Regions from separate parts of the Mesorhizobium sp. ESP6-5 genome, predicted to be linked through region 4. Evidence: predicted binding sites of a transcription regulator. Region 4 holds the regulator's gene; each other region holds the start of a gene.
The links. The regulator LexA, encoded in region 4, represses DNA repair genes until DNA is damaged. The targets are predictions, from matches to a motif close to TGTTCNNNNTGTGTTCNG.
Positions count from the first base shown of each region.

Region 1 (4,212 bases), on a different contig from region 4:
GGGCAAGTTCAAGGACGAGATCGTCGCCTTCACCATCAAGGGCAAGAAGGGCGATACGGTTGTCGATCAGGACGAATACATCCGCCACGGCGCCACGATCGATGCCATGACCAAGCTGAAGCCGGCCTTCGACAAGGATGGCACGGTGACCGCCGCCAATGCCTCCGGCATCAATGACGGTGCCGCCGGCGCGCTGCTGATGAGCGAAGCGGAAGCCGCAAGGCGTGGCATCACCCCGCTGGCGCGCATCGCCTCCTGGGCGACCGCCGGCGTCGATCCGGCGATCATGGGCACCGGACCCATTCCCGCTTCACGCAAGGCCTTGGAACGGGCCGGTTGGTCGGCAGGGGATCTCGACCTTGTCGAGGCCAACGAGGGGTTCGCCGCACAGGCCTGCGCCGTCAACAAGGACATGGGCTGGGACCCCTCGATCGTCAACGTCAATGGCGGCGCCATCGCCATCGGCCACCCGATCGGCGCCTCGGGCGCCCGCATCTTCAACACGCTGGTTTTCGAAATGCGCCGGCGCGGCGCCAAGAAGGGACTGGCCACCCTATGCATCGGCGGCGGCATGGGCGTCGCCATGTGCGTGGAGGCTTTCTGATAGACTTTGGACGGGCGGCGCAAGCCGCCCGTTTCACATGTGGTGCCTGTAGCAAATCCAGTGCCTGCCAAGCCCGACAACAGGGCGATTTCAAAAAGGGGAAATGCATGACCAAGGTTGCAATCGTCACGGGTGGATCGCGTGGCATCGGCGCGGCGATCTCGATCGCTTTGAAGAACGCCGGCTATTCGGTTGCCGCGAACTACGCCGGCAACGACGAGGCGGCGGCGAAGTTCAAGGCGCAGACCGGCATTCCGGTCTACAAATGGTCGGTCGCCGACTATGACGCTTGCGCGGCCGGTATCAAACAAGTCGAGGCCGACCTCGGCCCTGTCTCGGTGCTGGTCAACAATGCCGGCATCACCCGCGACGCCATGTTCCACAAGATCACCCGCGAGCAGTGGAAAGAGGTGATCGATACCAATCTGTCCGGTGTCTTCAACATGACCCATCCGTTGTGGGGCGGCATGCGCGACCGCAAGTTCGGCCGCGTCATCACCATCTCCTCGATCAACGGCCAGAAGGGCCAGGCCGGTCAGGTCAATTACTCCGCCGCCAAGGCCGGCGACATCGGCTTCTCGAAGGCGCTCGCCCAGGAAGGCGCCCGCGCGGGCATCACCGTCAACGTCATCTGCCCTGGCTACATCGCCACCGAGATGGTCAAGGCAATCGACGAAAAGGTGCTCAACGAGCGCATCATCCCGCAAATCCCCGTGGGTCGCCTTGGCGAACCGGAAGAGATCGCGCGCTGCGTGGTCTTCCTCGCTTCGCAAGATGCCGGCTTCATCACCGGCTCGACCCTCACCGCCAATGGCGGCCAGTACTTCGTCTGAGACGTCTGCTCGCGCAGTCCAACGCTGCGGATCCATGCGTGCCCTGCGATAAGCGGACCGGAAAATCGGTCCGCTTCCAAATGGCGCCTAACTCTTGGAAGACGCCGCTGTGACGCAATGCCCCAATCCGGCACGCAAAGCTTAATGCCGGTAGGCGCGTCTGTGCGAACCCTGTGATCAAGCCTGTGGATTCTCGGTGGATAAGCTGTTCACAACACAAGATATTGGAGGAACAAAAAGAGAAAATACGGCCGGCGCTGCTTTGTCGCCGATTCGTTCCGGCTTTGAGCCCAATGTTAAGATTAATGGCCGCGATAAGCTGCTATTCTTTAATGCCGAATTAGGAAAGATTAACAGTTTCATAAGCTTAACAGGGCGCGCACCGAATCGCCCTCATCGTTCCCGGCGAAAGTTAACGGCAGGACCCGCCCAGCATAAAACGGGCCAGTTCGGTGATTCAGCATGTGGTGAGACTCGTGGTCACGAAATCCATATCTAGCCGTGAACAAAAGCTGAATCTGACGGAGTCGCCGATTCGTCGCTGATTCGTTCCAGACTCGTTCCAACTGTTAAGCAGGGGCTGATTTGCGGAGTGAGGCGGGCGTCTCCGGAACCCTGCCGGAACATTCTGCTTTCGCTTCGCGCCCGAAATCCCTATGTGTCGGCTGTCATACGCGCCGTCCTGGCACGCTCCCGACCACGAGAGGCCAGAAAGCCTTATTTCCGAGCCGATGAACATCCAGCCGAAACACAACGAGCCGCTGATCCTGTCGGGCCGCGACGTGACCGCCGTGCTTGGGCCGACCAATACCGGCAAGACCCATCTCGCCATCGAGCGGATGGTGGCGCACGAAACCGGTGTCATCGGCCTGCCGCTGAGGCTGCTGGCCCGCGAGGTCTACACGCGCGTCTGCGAAAAGGTCGGTGCCAACAAGGTGGCGCTGATCACCGGCGAGGAGAAGATCCAGCCGCCGGGCGCCAGATATTCGGTCTGCACCGTCGAAGCCATGCCGCGTGAAACCGACGCCGCCTTTGTTGCCATCGACGAGGTGCAACTGGCCGGCGACCTCGAGCGCGGCCATATCTTCACCGACCGCATCCTGCATCTGCGCGGCCGCCAGGAGACGCTGCTGCTTGGTGCCGCCACCATGCACGGTATCCTGCAGCGCTTGCTGAAGGGCGTCTCGGTAGTGACGCGGCCCAGGCTGTCGCATCTGGCCTATGCCGGCTCCAAGAAACTGACCCGCCTGCCACGGCGCACCGCGATCGTCGCCTTCTCCGCCGACGAGGTCTATGCCATCGCCGAACTCATCCGCCGCCAGCAGGGTGGTGCGGCCGTCGTGCTCGGGGCGCTGTCGCCCCGCACCCGCAATGCTCAGGTGGCGCTGTTCCAGTCGGGCGATGTCGACTATCTCATTGCCACCGATGCGATTGGCATGGGCCTCAACCTCGACCTCGACCATGTAGCCTTCGCCCAGAACCGCAAGTTCGACGGCTACCAGTACCGCAATCTGACGGCGGCCGAACTCGGCCAGATCGCCGGCCGCGCCGGCCGGCATCTGCGCGATGGCACGTTCGGCGTCACCGGCCAGGTCGATCCGCTGGACGAGGACCTGGTCCAGAAGATCGAGGGCCATGACTTCGACCCGGTGAAGGTGCTGCAGTGGCGCACCGCCCAATTCGATTTCGCCAGCCTCGATGCGCTGAAGCGCTCGATCGAGACCAACGCCCCGGTCGAGGGCCTGACACGCGCGCTGCCGGCCGTCGATGCGCAAGCGCTCGAACATCTCTCCCGCGACGAAGACATCCGCGCGCTCGCCACCAACGCCAAGCGCGTGGCGCTGCTGTGGGAAGCCTGCGCCCTGCCCGACTATCGCAAGATCGCGCCTGCCCAGCATGCCGACCTCATCGCCTCGATCTACATGGACCTCGCCCGGCAGGGCCATGTCGACGAGAACTACATGGCCGAACAGGTGCGCCGCGCCGACACCACCGAGGGCGACATCGACACGCTGTCGCACCGCATCGCCCAGATCCGCACCTGGACATTCGTGTCGAACCGGCCCGGTTGGCTGGCCGATCAGGCACACTGGCAGGAAAAGACGCGCGAAATCGAAGACAGATTGTCGGATGCGCTGCATGAGCGGTTGACGAAACGCTTCGTAGACCGCAGGACTTCCGTCCTCATGCGGCGCCTTAGAGAAAATACCATGCCTGAAGCCGAAATCAGTCCTACCGGAACCGTCCTTGTCGAAGGCCATCATGTCGGCGAGTTGCAAGGGTTCCGCTTCACCGCCGACCAGACCGCCGGCGGCGAAGACGCCAAGGCCGTGCGCACTGCCGCGCAAAAGGCGCTTGCCGCCGAGTTCGAGGCACGCGCGGAGCGCTTCGGCGCCTGCGCCAATGGCGATCTCGCGCTCGGTTCGGACGGCACGCTGCGCTGGATCGGCGCGCCGATAGGCACGCTGGTCTCGGGCGAAGACGCGCTGAAGCCGCGCCTGGTGTTGCTGGCTGACGAACAGCTGACGGGCCCGGCGCGCGACAAGGTCGCGGCGCGCGCCGAACGCTTCGTCAATTTCCAGATCGAGTCGTTGTTGAAGCCGCTGGTCGATCTGAAGAACGCCGAGCAGATTTCCGGCATCGGCCGTGGCATCGCTTTCCAGCTGGTCGAGAATTTCGGCCTCATCAACCGTCGTGACATCGCCGAAGAGATGAAATCCTTGGACCAGGAAGGCCGCGCGGCGCTGCGCCGGCTTGGCGTCCGCTTCGGCGCCT
Region 1 covers NZ_JAIUGR010000006.1:319,567-323,778, forward strand. The annotation lists gene LB524_RS12670 (acetyl-CoA C-acetyltransferase) at 1-604, shown strand, start outside; gene phbB (acetoacetyl-CoA reductase) at 712-1,437, shown strand; gene LB524_RS12680 (hypothetical protein) at 1,634-1,936, shown strand; gene LB524_RS12685 (helicase-related protein) at 2,169-4,212, shown strand, end outside.
Region 1: LB524_RS12685 (helicase-related protein) is a predicted target of LexA. The motif match lies at 1,985-2,002, and genes of this name have one in related genera.

Region 2 (4,212 bases), 220 kb from region 4:
GGCGCGGCGCACGATGAAGCCGGGCACGGAAATGTTGCCGATATTGTAGGACGCCGACGCATCGATCGAGGAGACTTCCGGCGCGATGTCGAGGCTGACCAGCCCGTCCTTGAGTACGGTCGGCTTGAAATCCAGGCTAACGCCATATTTCTTGTAGCTGACCGAAATCTTGCCGTTGTCCTCCGAAACCGGGATCGGAAATTCGCCGCCGGCCAGGAAGCTCGCTGTCTCCCCTGAACGCGCGATCAGGTTCGGCTCAGCGAGCCGACGTGCAAGGCCGCGCTCTTCCAGCGCCTTGATGGCAATGTCGATCGAGACGCCGTTCGACAGCAGTCGGCCGATGATCTCGCCGGTCCCCGCCGCTGGGACCGTGCCCGGATCCAGTGAAATGTCGCGACCGCCGAAGCCGTAGGCGAAATTGGCGCTGTATTTCGCGCCCAGGTCCTGCCCTGCCTGGCGGTTGATCTCGACGAACCGGACATTGAGCTGAACCTGCTGCGACGAAGAGATATTGACCGAGTTGATCACCTCCTCATTGCCGGAAAAGCGGCTGGCGATCTTGCTTGCCTTATCCGCTGCAACCGCGTCATCCGCCTCACCCGACAGCACGACACGGCCGTTGGCCGAGCCGACCTTGATCTTGGCGTCCGGCACACTGGCACGGATAGTGTTCGCCAATTGGTCGGTGTCGAGCGTCACCTCGATGTCCACGGTGCCGACGAGCTGCTTGTTCTGGTCGAACAGCGCAATGCCGGTGGTGCCGAGATTGTTGCCCAGCACATAGAAGGATTTGTCGGTCAGCGGGTTGACGTTGGCGATCTCCGGATCACCGATGACGATCTGGTAGAAGGCCGCGCTCGTCATGATCGTCTTGGGCTTGCCCTTGGCAACCTTGATCGACGCATTCTTGGTCGACGACACATAGACGATGTCGTTGTCCGCCTTCGCCGCTCCGGGCAAGGCAAGCACGCCGCTCGCAGCCAGGATAAACGCCATCGCCAGGGCGCGCACCAAGCGCGACCGAGCCGTCATTCGATATAGGGTACGCATCAACATTGTCCCGTCCCGCCCGGTCCCCACCGGTCTTTACTTCTGGTCCCGCGTTGGAACCTGATATTCCTCGGCCTGCGTGCCGCGCGTCACGATGATCGTCTTGAATTTCGGCTTCTCCGGCTCCTTCGCTATGGCATCGAACAAGGAGCCGGCCACGGCCTGCGTCTTGGAAGCGACGGATCCGCCGAAGGAAGAGATGGTGGTGACGCCGTTCTTGCCATCGCCGCCTTCGCTGGCGGAGCGAAGCGACAGCGACAGCGTTCCGACGGTGCGGGCAAGCGCCACTTTCTGCGCGCCGTCGCTCGTCACCTCGAGGGTCACGGAATTGGCCACCTGCGGCGTCGTCTGGCGCTCGTCGGCGCCCTGCCCGACGCTGAGCACCTTGGCGTCGGCAACGACGATCTCCGAGGTGATGGTCGAACCGGCAGCCCCTTGCGCGTTCTTGGCGACTTCCTGGATTTCGCCGGCATCGCGCGTCAGCACGACATCGACCCGGTCGCCCGGCGTGACGAAGCCACCGACGCCGGCGATCTCGTCGGTGCGGATGGTGACCGCCCGCATTCCGGGCGTCAGCATGTTGGACAGCGTTGCGCGGCCGTTCGGTCCCGACAGCTTGGCGAGCAGCACCGGCTCGTTGATCTCGATCGGCGACAGCGCGACCCGACCGCCTTCGCCGAGCAATCCATCGATGGTGGCAAAGGCGCCCTGCGGAAGGGAATCCTGCGGCCACGGGATTTCGCTGAGCTTGGCGCGGTCGAGCTCCATGCCGTAGCGCAACGGCGCGTTCGCCACCACGATGGTCTTGAACTCGATCCTGGGCGCGGCCGGAGCGGCGATCGAGGCCGTTTTCTCCTGGGCATCGGCCTTCGCTTGGCTCTTGACCCAGAAATCCGCGGCAAAGATCGAGATCGCGCCGAAAACGGCGGCGATGCCGATCATCGTTATGGCCTTGCCCCTCACGCCGAAAACCCCTGATGCCCGTCGTTTCTTGTTATGTTGGGCTCACGCTAGGCGGCATTGTTAAAGAATCAGGAATATTGCGCGGCGGCATTTGACCTATTTCCGCCCGCTTGGTTATCGAATGGTTTTAGGGTAAGAGCAGTTAAATCCCCGAACGTAACAGGAACCTCCGTCGCTTGGCGCTGAAAAGCGTGGCAGTATCGACGGGGTGATTCGCAGCTTGGACTCTATGGCAGGCATGGACGACAACAACGATCTTTTCGGCAATCTGGAAAAACAGCCGCAGCCGGTTCGCACGCCGGCGCGCCCGGCGGATCCGCTGGTACAGGCGGCCGCCAGGCGTCCAGCCGCAACCAAGGATGGCAGCGAGGGCTACAGCGCCGCCGACATCGAGGTGCTTGAGGGCCTTGAGCCGGTGCGCCGCCGGCCAGGCATGTATATTGGCGGCACCGACGACAAGGCGATGCACCATCTGTTCGCCGAGGTCATCGACAATTCGATGGACGAAGCGGTTGCCGGCCACGCCACCTTCATCGATGTCGAACTCTCCGCCGACGGCCATCTCACGGTTACCGACAATGGCCGCGGCATTCCGGTCGACATGCACCCAAAATTCAAGAAGCCGGCGCTCGAAGTCATCATGACGACGCTGCATTCGGGCGGCAAGTTCGACTCCAAGGTCTACGAAACATCCGGCGGCCTGCACGGCGTTGGCGTCTCCGTCGTCAACGCCCTGTCGGATCATCTCGAGGTCGAGGTGGCACGTGGGCGCCAGCTTTATCGCCAGCGCTTTTCGCGCGGCGTCCCGGTGACCGGACTGGAGCAGCTCGGCGAAGTCCACAACCGTCGCGGCACAAAAATCCGCTTCCACCCCGACGAACAGATTTTCGGCAAGGGCGCGGCCTTCGAGCCGGCGCGTCTCTACCGCATGACGCGTTCGAAGGCTTACCTGTTTGGCGGCGTCGAGATCCGCTGGACCTGCGATCCCTCCCTGATCAGGGAAAAGGATCAGACACCGGCCAAGGCGGAATTCCATTTCCCAGGCGGCCTCAAGGATTATCTGAAGGCGTCGCTCGGCGATGAATTCCAGGTGACGCGCGAAATCTTCGCCGGCAAGAGCGACAAGCAAGGCGGCCATGGCTCGCTCGAATGGGCGGTGACCTGGTTCGGTGGCGACGGCTTCATCAATTCCTACTGCAACACCATCCCGACCGGTGAAGGCGGCACCCACGAAGCCGGCTTCCGAAACGTGCTGACGCGCGGCCTGCGCGCCTATGCCGACCTCGTCGGCAACAAGCGCGCCTCGATCGTCACCTCGGAAGACGTCATGATCTCGGCCGCCGGCATGCTGTCGGTGTTCATTCGCGAGCCGGAATTCGTCGGCCAGACCAAGGACAGGCTGGCGACGATCGAGGCGATACGCATCGTCGAGACCGCGATCCGCGACCCGTTCGACCACTGGCTGGCCGACAATCCGCAGGAAGCCTCGAAGCTGCTCGACTGGGTGATCGCGCGCGCCGACGAACGGGTGCGCCGCCGCCAGGAAAAGGAAGTGTCGCGCAAGAGCGCGGTGCGCAAGCTGCGCTTGCCGGGCAAGCTCGCCGACTGCACGCAGAACGCGGCGGCGGGTGCCGAACTCTTCATCGTCGAAGGCGATTCCGCCGGCGGCTCGGCCAAGCAGGCGCGCGATCGTGCCAGCCAGGCCGTCTTGCCGCTGCGCGGAAAAATCCTCAACGTCGCCAGTGCCGGCAATGACAAGCTGGCCGCCAACCAGCAGATATCGGACCTGATCCAGGCGCTCGGCTGCGGCACGCGGTCAAAATACCGTGACGAGGATTTGCGCTACGACCGCGTCATCATCATGACCGACGCCGACGTCGACGGCGCACACATCGCATCGCTGCTGATCACCTTCTTCTACCAGGAGATGCCGGCGCTGGTGCGCGGCGGCCATCTCTATCTGGCGGTGCCGCCGCTTTACTCGATCAGGCAAGGCGGCAAGGTCGCCTATGCCCGCGACGACGCCCACAAGGACGAGCTTCTGCGCACCGAATTCACCGGGCGCGGCAAGGTCGAGCTTGGCCGCTTCAAGGGCCTGGGCGAAATGATGGCCGCGCAGCTCAAGGAAACCACCATGGATCCAAGGAAGCGCACCTTGCTCAGGGTCGATGTGAACGAAGTCGATTCCGCCACCAAGGA
Region 2 covers NZ_JAIUGR010000008.1:262,175-266,386, forward strand. The annotation lists gene LB524_RS15755 (type II and III secretion system protein family protein) at 1-1,056, opposite strand, end outside; gene cpaB (Flp pilus assembly protein CpaB) at 1,087-2,013, opposite strand; gene parE (DNA topoisomerase IV subunit B) at 2,252-4,212, shown strand, end outside.
Region 2: parE (DNA topoisomerase IV subunit B) is a predicted target of LexA. The motif match lies at 2,164-2,181, and genes of this name have one in related genera.

Region 3 (4,212 bases), on a different contig from region 4:
CTGGACCAGCGCCCCGCCGTTGCCTCGTGTCTCCGTGCCGCTAAAATCAGCCGATCGAAGTTGGAGGAATGACAATGAAGATCGACGGCGGCTGCCATTGTGGCGCCATCACCTACGAGGCGGAGGTCGACCCGGAGAAGACCTCGATCTGCCATTGTACCGATTGCCAGCAACTGACCGGTACGGCATTTCGCGTTACCGTTCCTGCGACGGAGGATCACTACCGGATCACCAGCGGCGAACCGAAGATCTACATCAAGACCGTGGCGAGCGGCGCCAAGCGAACGCAGGCTTTTTGTGCCGACTGCGGCTCGCATCTCTATGCGACATCGGTCGGCGACGGTCCGAAGGTCTATGGGATCAGGGCCGGGACCTCGCGGCAGCGCCAGAACCTGGTCCCGAGACACCAGAAATGGCACCGGTCGGCGCTGCACTGGCTTCCGGAATTCGAGGGTATGACGACGGTCGAAGAGCAGTAGCGTTCAGTCGTCGCCTTCGACGACCCTCAATCTCAGCTGCCCGGTCTTTGAATCGGCAGCGCGCGGTGCGGCCTCCACCTTGGCAGGGGCGCCGCCGTGCGGGGCGTCGGGCTCGCCTTCTCCGAATTCCAGCGCCTCGATCTTCTGGCCACGCTTGGTCACTTTCGAGGTCGAGACGAGTATGTCTTCGATGTCCTTGGCCGACTGGCCGAAATGGCCCTGCAATTTGCGCACCCGCTCGTCGACACGCTGGACGTCTTCCATCAGCCTGATGACTTCGCCCTGGATCAGATGCGCCTGCTCGCGCATGCGCGCATCCTTGAGGATCGCCTGGATGACCTGGATCGACAGCATCAAGAGCGAAGGCGAGACGATGATGACGCGGGCACGGTGCGCCTTCTGGACAACCGCTTCGAAATTCTCGTGGATTTCGGCGAACACCGATTCCGACGGCACGAACATGAAGGCGGTGTCCTGGGTTTCGCCCGGCAGCAGGTATTTTTCCGAAATGTCGCGGATATGGACCTCGATATCGCGGCGGAAGGCCTGGGCCGCGACCTTCTGCAGGTCGGCGTTATCGGCGGCCCGGATGGCATTCCACGCTTCCAGGGGAAATTTGGCATCGATGGCAAGCGACGGCGCGCCGTTCGGCATTTTCACCAGGCAGTCCGGCCGGCTGCCGTTCGACAGCGTCGCCTGGAATTCGTAGGCGCCGTGCGGCAGGCCGTCGGCGACGATCGCCTCCATGCGCGACTGGCCGAAGGCGCCGCGCGTCTGCTTGTTGGAGAGGATCGCCTGCAGCTGCACGACCTGGCCGGCCAGCGACTGGATGTTGCCTTGCGCGGTGTCGATGACCGCCAGCCGCTCCTGCAGTTTCGCCAGGCTCTCATGCGTGGACTTGGTCTGCTCGGTCATGGTCTGGCCGATGCGGCCGGTCATGGCGTCGAGCCGCTGGCCGATCGACTGCGTCAATTCGGCTTGGCGGGCGCCGAACACTTCGGCGATGGCGCCCATGCGGCCCTGCATCTCGGCCTGGGATTGCAGAATGCCGGCCATCCGCGCCTCGGCGTCGCGGGCATGGTCGGCGGCTTCCGCTGCGGCGACCGCGCGCGCCTTGGCCGAGCGCCACAGCGCGATGACGAGCGCCACGAACAAGCCGAGAAACAGCAATGTGGCGACGGCCAAGACGTGGCCGAGCGTGATAGTCGAGGCGCCGAGCCGTGCGGCGGGCTCCGAAAGGATGGTGCGCAGATCATTCATGTGGACAGCATAGCCGATTCGGCGGTCTGGCACAGATCAAAACGTGAACGAGGCGCAGGCGCACCGGTTGACGCCTTTCTATTGAGGTCTTAGGTGAAACGCCATGCCGATCAAGCCGCTTATCATTCTTCCCGATCCCATCCTGCGCCAGGTCTCCAAGCCGGTGGAGCGCGTCGACGCGCCGGTACGCAAACTGGCCGACGATATGCTGGCAACCATGTATGACGCACCCGGCATCGGGTTGGCGGCAATCCAGGTCGGCGAGCCTCTGCGCATGCTGGTGATCGATCTCGCCAAGGAAGACGAAACCCCGGCGCCACACGTCTTCATCAACCCGGAAATTCTCGAAAGCGCCGACGCGCGGTCCGTCTACGAGGAAGGCTGTCTGTCGATCCCTGATTACTATGCCGAGGTCGAGCGCCCGGCTTCGGTGAGGGTCAAATATCTGGACCGTGACGGCAAGCTGCAGGAGATCGAGGCCGAGGGGCTGATGGCAACCTGCCTGCAGCACGAAATCGACCACCTCAACGGCGTGCTGTTCATCGACCACATCTCGAAGCTGAAGCGCGACATGGTGGTGAAGAAGTTCAAGAAGCTCGCCAGGGACAAGGCGCCAGGCAAGCTGGTGGGATAGGGCAATGCCCCTTCGCGTCATCTTCATGGGCACGCCGGAGTTTTCGGTGCCGACGCTGCGCGCCATCGCCGAGGCTGGCCACGAGATTTCAGCCGTCTACACGCAGCCACCGCGCGCCGCCGGCCGGCGCGGGTTGGAACTGACGCCGTCACCGGTGCAGCGCGAGGCCGGGCGGCTTGGCATCGAGGCGCGAACGCCGGCATCGTTGAAAAGCGAGGCCGAGCAGGCCGCTTTTGCCGACCTCGGCGGCGATATCGCCGTGGTCGTCGCCTATGGATTGCTGTTGCCCAAGGCAATTCTTGACGCACCCCGGCTTGGCTGCGTCAACGGCCACGCATCGCTTTTGCCGCGCTGGCGTGGCGCCGCGCCGATCCAGCGCGCCATCATGGCTGGAGATACCGAGACCGGCATGATGGTGATGCGCATGGAGGCGGGGCTGGATACCGGCCCGGTGGGACTGGTTGAAAAATGCGCCATCGGCCCCGATATGACAGCCGGCGATCTGCATGATCGGTTGATGAGTGTCGGCGCTGCCCTGATGGTGGAAGCGTTGGCGCGGCTGGAACAGAACACCCTGGCATTTACCGCGCAGGCGGCCGAAGGGGTGACTTACGCCAGGAAAATCGATAAATCCGAGACGCGCGTGGAGTGGACACGGCCCGCGGCCGAGGTTCACAATCACATTCGTGGCCTGTCGCCGTTTCCCGGCGCCTGGTCCGAGATTGAAATTGGCGGCCGTATGGAACGGCTGAAACTGCTTCGCTCGACGCTATCCGAAGGCGTGTCGCCTTCGGAAGATTTGGGCGAGTCGGGAGGAATTCTCGATGACCGGCTGACAGTCGCCTGCGGAAAAGGCGCGGTCAGGCTGGTCGAAGTTCAACGTGCGGGCGGAAAGCCCGCCGCCGCGTCGGAATTCCTGCGCGGAGCCAAGATCGAAAAAGGACTGAAATTCTCATGAGCATGATGTCGATACGCGCGGCGACGCCGCGGGACCGCGAGGCCATTCGCCTCGTCGAGGAACACGCTTTCGGCCAGCAGGCGGAGGCCGGACTGGTCGACGCGTTGGTGACCGGCGGTGACGCCGTCGTCGAACTGGTGGCGGAAGAGGACGGCCAGGCCGTCGGCCATATCCTGTTTTCGCGGCTGTTCGTGCAGAACGGTGGCAAGAGCTTTGCCGCCGTGGCGCTTGCCCCGCTGGCGGTGGAGCCGTCCTTTCACGGCTCCGGCATCGGCGGCGCGTTGATCCGCGAGGCCCATATTCGGCTCAAGGACGCCGGCGAGACACTGGCCGTCGTGCTGGGCGATCCGGCCTATTACGGCCGTTTCGGCTATAGCCACGCCCGCGCAGAAAAGTTCGAAAGCGAATACCAGGGCGAGGCGCTGCAGGCGCTGGCCTGGGGCGAAGCTCCCGAATCCGGCAGGCTGGTCTACGCCTCCGCCTTCACCGCTCTCGCCGCCTAGGCGGGGGCGTATAGCCGACCGGCATGCCGCGTTTTCGCCTCGATATCGAATATGACGGCAGCCTGTTTGCCGGCTGGCAGCATCAGGCCGACCAGCCTTCGGTGCAGCAGGCGATCGAGCAGGCGATCGAGAAATTCTGCGGCGAGGCGGTCCGGCTGCGCGCCGCCGGCCGCACCGATGCCGGCGTGCACGCGACCGCGCAGGTGGCGCATGTCGACCTTGCCAAGGCGTGGCCCGACGACAAGGTGCGCGATGCCGTCAATGCACACCTGCAGGCGGCCGGCGCGCGCATAGTGATCCTGAAGGCCACGATCGTCCCGGACGATTTCGATGCCCGTTTCTCCGCCATCGGCCGGCACTATCTCTACCGCATCCTCA
Region 3 covers NZ_JAIUGR010000004.1:355,430-359,641, forward strand. The annotation lists gene LB524_RS08650 (GFA family protein) at 75-479, shown strand; gene LB524_RS08655 (DNA recombination protein RmuC) at 483-1,739, opposite strand; gene def (peptide deformylase) at 1,843-2,373, shown strand; gene fmt (methionyl-tRNA formyltransferase) at 2,378-3,331, shown strand; gene LB524_RS08670 (GNAT family N-acetyltransferase) at 3,328-3,834, shown strand; gene truA (tRNA pseudouridine(38-40) synthase TruA) at 3,858-4,212, shown strand, end outside.
Region 3: LB524_RS08655 (DNA recombination protein RmuC) is a predicted target of LexA. The motif match lies at 1,772-1,789, and genes of this name have one in related genera.

Region 4 (4,212 bases):
TGCTGATTGCCGTCTTCTTCGATCGCGCTGCGCTGACCATGCGCAATCTGGGGATCTCGGCGATCGCCGTCATCCTGGTCTCGCCTCACGAGGTCGTCGGCCCGAGCTTTCAGATGTCGTTCGCCGCGACCGCGGCCCTGGTTGGCGCTTATGCCGGCTGGGCCGATCACCGTGCGGGAAAGACGCGGCCACCGCCGCCAAAGCGATCGCTGCCCGGGTTCCTGACGCGAAAATTCCTGCTGGCGACAGGTGGACTGGCCATGACGTCCATTATCGCCGGCAGCGCCACGGCACTGTTTGCCATCTGGCATTTCCAGCGGGTATCGCCGCTCAGCCTGTTCGCCAATCTGGCCGTGATGCCTATCGTGTCGGTCGTGATGTTCCTGGCCGTCGCCAGCGCGCTGTTGATGCCATTCGGATTGGATTGGCCGGCTCTCTACCTCATGGGCAAGGGCCTGACAGCAATGATCGCCGTGTCGGCGTGGATATCGGAGCGCTCTCCGGTCGATGGAGTCGGGCTGATTTCGCAGCAATCCGTGCTGCTGGTCACCGTCGCGCTGGTTATCGCGACGATGGCGACGACATGGCTGCGGCTCGCGGCGCTGCCATTCGCGCTCGCCGGCCTGTTGACTGTGTCGCACACACGCGCGCCCGATGTGCTGATCTCGGAAGATGCGCGGCTGGTCGCGCTGCCGATCGGCAATGGCGAACTGGCCGTCAACCGGGAACGTCCGAACGAATTCGCAACCGACAACTGGAAGCGCGCCCTGATCTCCGAAACAATCGTCAAACCGGAAATGTTCGACACGACAGACAGGCAATTCGATGTTGCCAGTCCCACCGACCTGCCGCCGGGATCGCCCTTCTACTGCCGCGAAGGCCTGTGCCTTGCCAGGCACCCTTCCGGCGCGATCATTGCCTATGTCGAGGACCGCAAGACCACCTGGAAAGCCTGCGCTTTCGCCGACCTGATCATCGTCAATGACGCAACCGCCTATGACGCCTGCCACAATCCACTGGTTCTCGTCGTCACCAAACGGCAGCTCGCCCGCAAGGGAAGCGCTGCCGTCTTCTTCAATCCCCAGTCGGCCACGACCCGGGCCGCGATCGCATTTGCCGTCGACGGACCATATCGGCCCTGGCACGAACAGCGAAAATTCTCACGCGAGGCGAGGGGGCTGCCGCCGTACAAAAAACCCGACAAGCCCGATGACAAGCCGGTTCAGTAGCGCCTGATCAACCCGACCAGCTTGCCTTGTACCTTGACCCTGTCCGGCCCGAAAATGCGCGTTTCGTAGGCTGGATTGGCGGCCTCGAGCGCGATCGAAGCGCCTTTGCGGCGGAACCGCTTCAGTGTCGCTTCCTCTTCGTCGACCAGTGCCACGATAATTTCGCCCGGGCTTGCCGTGTCGGCATTGCGGATAATGACCGTGTCTCCATCGAAGATACCAGCCTCGATCATCGAGTCGCCCTTGACCTCCAACGCATAGTGCTCGCCGCCCATGATCATGTCCGGCGGCACCGAGATCGAATGCGTCTGATGCTGGATGGCATCGATCGGCACACCGGCGGCGATACGGCCCATGACCGGGATGGACACGGCTGAAACCGCGTCGTCGTCGTTGCCGGCCGCGGGCAGGCGCGAAGGCGCAGCGGCCGGCCTGATCTGGCGTCCGAGACTGCCTTGGCCAAGGCTGCCTTGGATGACGCTTGGCGAGAACTTCTTTGCCGCATTGAGGCCCGGCGCGATCGAGTCCGGCAGCCGCAGCACTTCCAGCGCGCGCGCCCGATTGGGTAGCCGGCGAATGAAGCCGCGCTCCTCCAGGGCCGTGATCAGGCGATGGATCCCCGACTTGGAGGCAAGATCGAGTGCTTCCTTCATCTCGTCGAAGGAAGGCGGTATCCCGCTTTCCTTGAGCCGTTCGTGGATGAACATCAGCAGTTCATGTTGCTTGCGTGTCAGCATGGCGGCCCCCAAGACATTGAACGAAAGGTTGAACCAGAATCGAAAAAACAAACCCAGAACAAACACTATCTGTTCCAGTTGTGTTCTGCAACCGTTTAAAGTTTAATGAATTTGTTAAGGGGTCTGAAGTTTTTTGCCCGCGACGGCGGGCGGCAACCAGTCCTTTCCGCCGTCGGCAGGCGCATTGAAATCGTTTTGGTTAATGGCCTGTGGCCCATCCGCCGACGAGGCTTTGGCATCAGTTAGTTGGAAGGCTTCTCCTCGGAGGGACGTATAATTCGCGGAGCCATTATTCGCGGAACGAAACGAAACCAAAATGCCAACGATTGGTAGCTTCGGGCGGCCATGGATCGGGGCGTTCGGCGCACTCCGGCCAGCGCGTTCGAATAGGCGTCGCGGAAGCGCTGAAGTTATCCCGAACCCGCCTTCAAGCTGCCGGCGCGAGCGGCGTATCTGGTAGCGCCGCTGTCTTCGCTGTGGACATAGACGTGCAGTGTGTAGCCGATATGCGCCGTCATCAGCGCCTTGGCCCGCTCGACGTCACGGTCGAGCGCCGCTTCCATGATCGCGGTATGGTGTTCGATCGCAATCGCTTCGCGTAGCGCTTCGATTGCCTCTTCATAGCCATCCTTGAGGCCGGCCGCGGCCCGCAGTGTCGGCGCCAGACCAAGAAAGCGATGATGCCGGCGCAGCTGATCCGAGATCGTCGAGCGGAACCGCAACAGCCAGTCGCATGTGGCGGCGCTCAGCAGCGCCGCATGGAAAGCCTCGTGGTTCTCGTCCCATCTGTCGACGGCCGCGTCCGAGGGATCGTCGACCGCCGTCTTGCAACGCGAGAGCCGGTAGTGGGCGGTGACCACGGCATCCTCCCACTCCCTGCCGCCTTTTTCCATCGATTCGAGGAACAGGGGTATCTCGATCACCATCCTGGCGCGTGCCAGATCCTCCAGCTCGGCCCGCGACACCGGAGCCACGGCAAAACCACGATTGCTGATCGCGGTGACCAGGCGTTCGGCCTCGAGCCGCGACAGGGCTTCGCGCAACGGTGTCCAGCCGACGCCATAGGTGCCGCGCAGCGCACTCAGTTTGAGCGGGGCGCCGGGCATGAGGCGCGTGGTCAGGATGTCGCGCCGCAACAGCTGATAGGCGGCTTCCGTTTTTGTGGAACTCGTTTCATTCAGCATGGTGATCAATCCGTCGTCTGGCGAAAAGTATATATGATAGTGCGTCACAGCAACAATTATATATAATGTTTGACACAGACCAGCGGACTCACCATGATCGCCGTAGTAGCCGCGTTTCCAAGCGGCCCTGATCAAATCTGGGAGGAAATGATGTTGAAGTCGAAATCCGCTTGGTTGTCGGGCTTGGCCCTGGCAGGCGCATTGATGGTCAGTGCCGGCAGTGCCGCGGCCGATCAGATCCGTATCGGCATTGCCAATTTCGGCGAGCATCCGCAATTGAACGCCGCCATAGCCGGCTTCAAGAAGGCGCTGACGGATAATGGCTACGTCGAGGGTAAGGACGTCGTCTACACGGAGAGCCACACCAATTTCGATGCATCGCTGGTGCCGCAGATGATCGCCAAGCTGCAGGCCGAGCAGCCCAAGCTGATCTACACCATCACCACGCCGGTATCGCAGATCGCCAAGAAAGCGCTTGCCGGTTCCGGCATTCCGATCGTTTTTGCCGCGGTCACCGATCCGGTGGCGGCCAAGCTGGTGCCGTCATGGGACGCCGGAGACGAAGGCATGACCGGCGCCAGCGATCTGCAGGACGTCGCCGCGGTGATGGCCTTCACCAAGAAGCTGCTGCCGAACGCCAAGCGCTTCGGCGTGCCTTATAATCCCGGTGAGGCCAATGACGTTGCCTTGGTCGAAAAGATCAAGGCGGCGGCACCGGCCGCGGGCTTCGAGGTGGTGGAGGTCGGCATCGACAACGTCAATGACATCCAGCAACGCATCGCTTCGCTCGCCGGCAAGGCCGACGTGATCTACGGCCCGGCCTCGAACCTGATCCAGCCGGCGATCGCCGCTGTCTCCGCGGCCGCGCGCCAGGCCGGTATCCCGGTCGTCAACTCCGATGACAGTGCGGTCCGTAACGGCACCGTGCCGGCGAGCTTCGCGGTCAATTACACGCAGGTCGGCGTCAACGCCGGCAACATCGCCGCCGAGATCCTCAAGGGCAAGGATCCCAAGACGATCGCGCCGTCGCGCCCGGCCTACAAGGACCACATGGCAACGATC
Region 4 covers NZ_JAIUGR010000008.1:37,518-41,729, reverse strand. The annotation lists gene LB524_RS14715 (ComEC/Rec2 family competence protein) at 1-1,229, shown strand, start outside; gene lexA (transcriptional repressor LexA) at 1,223-1,966, opposite strand; gene LB524_RS14705 (GntR family transcriptional regulator) at 2,377-3,150, opposite strand; gene LB524_RS14700 (ABC transporter substrate-binding protein) at 3,301-4,212, shown strand, end outside.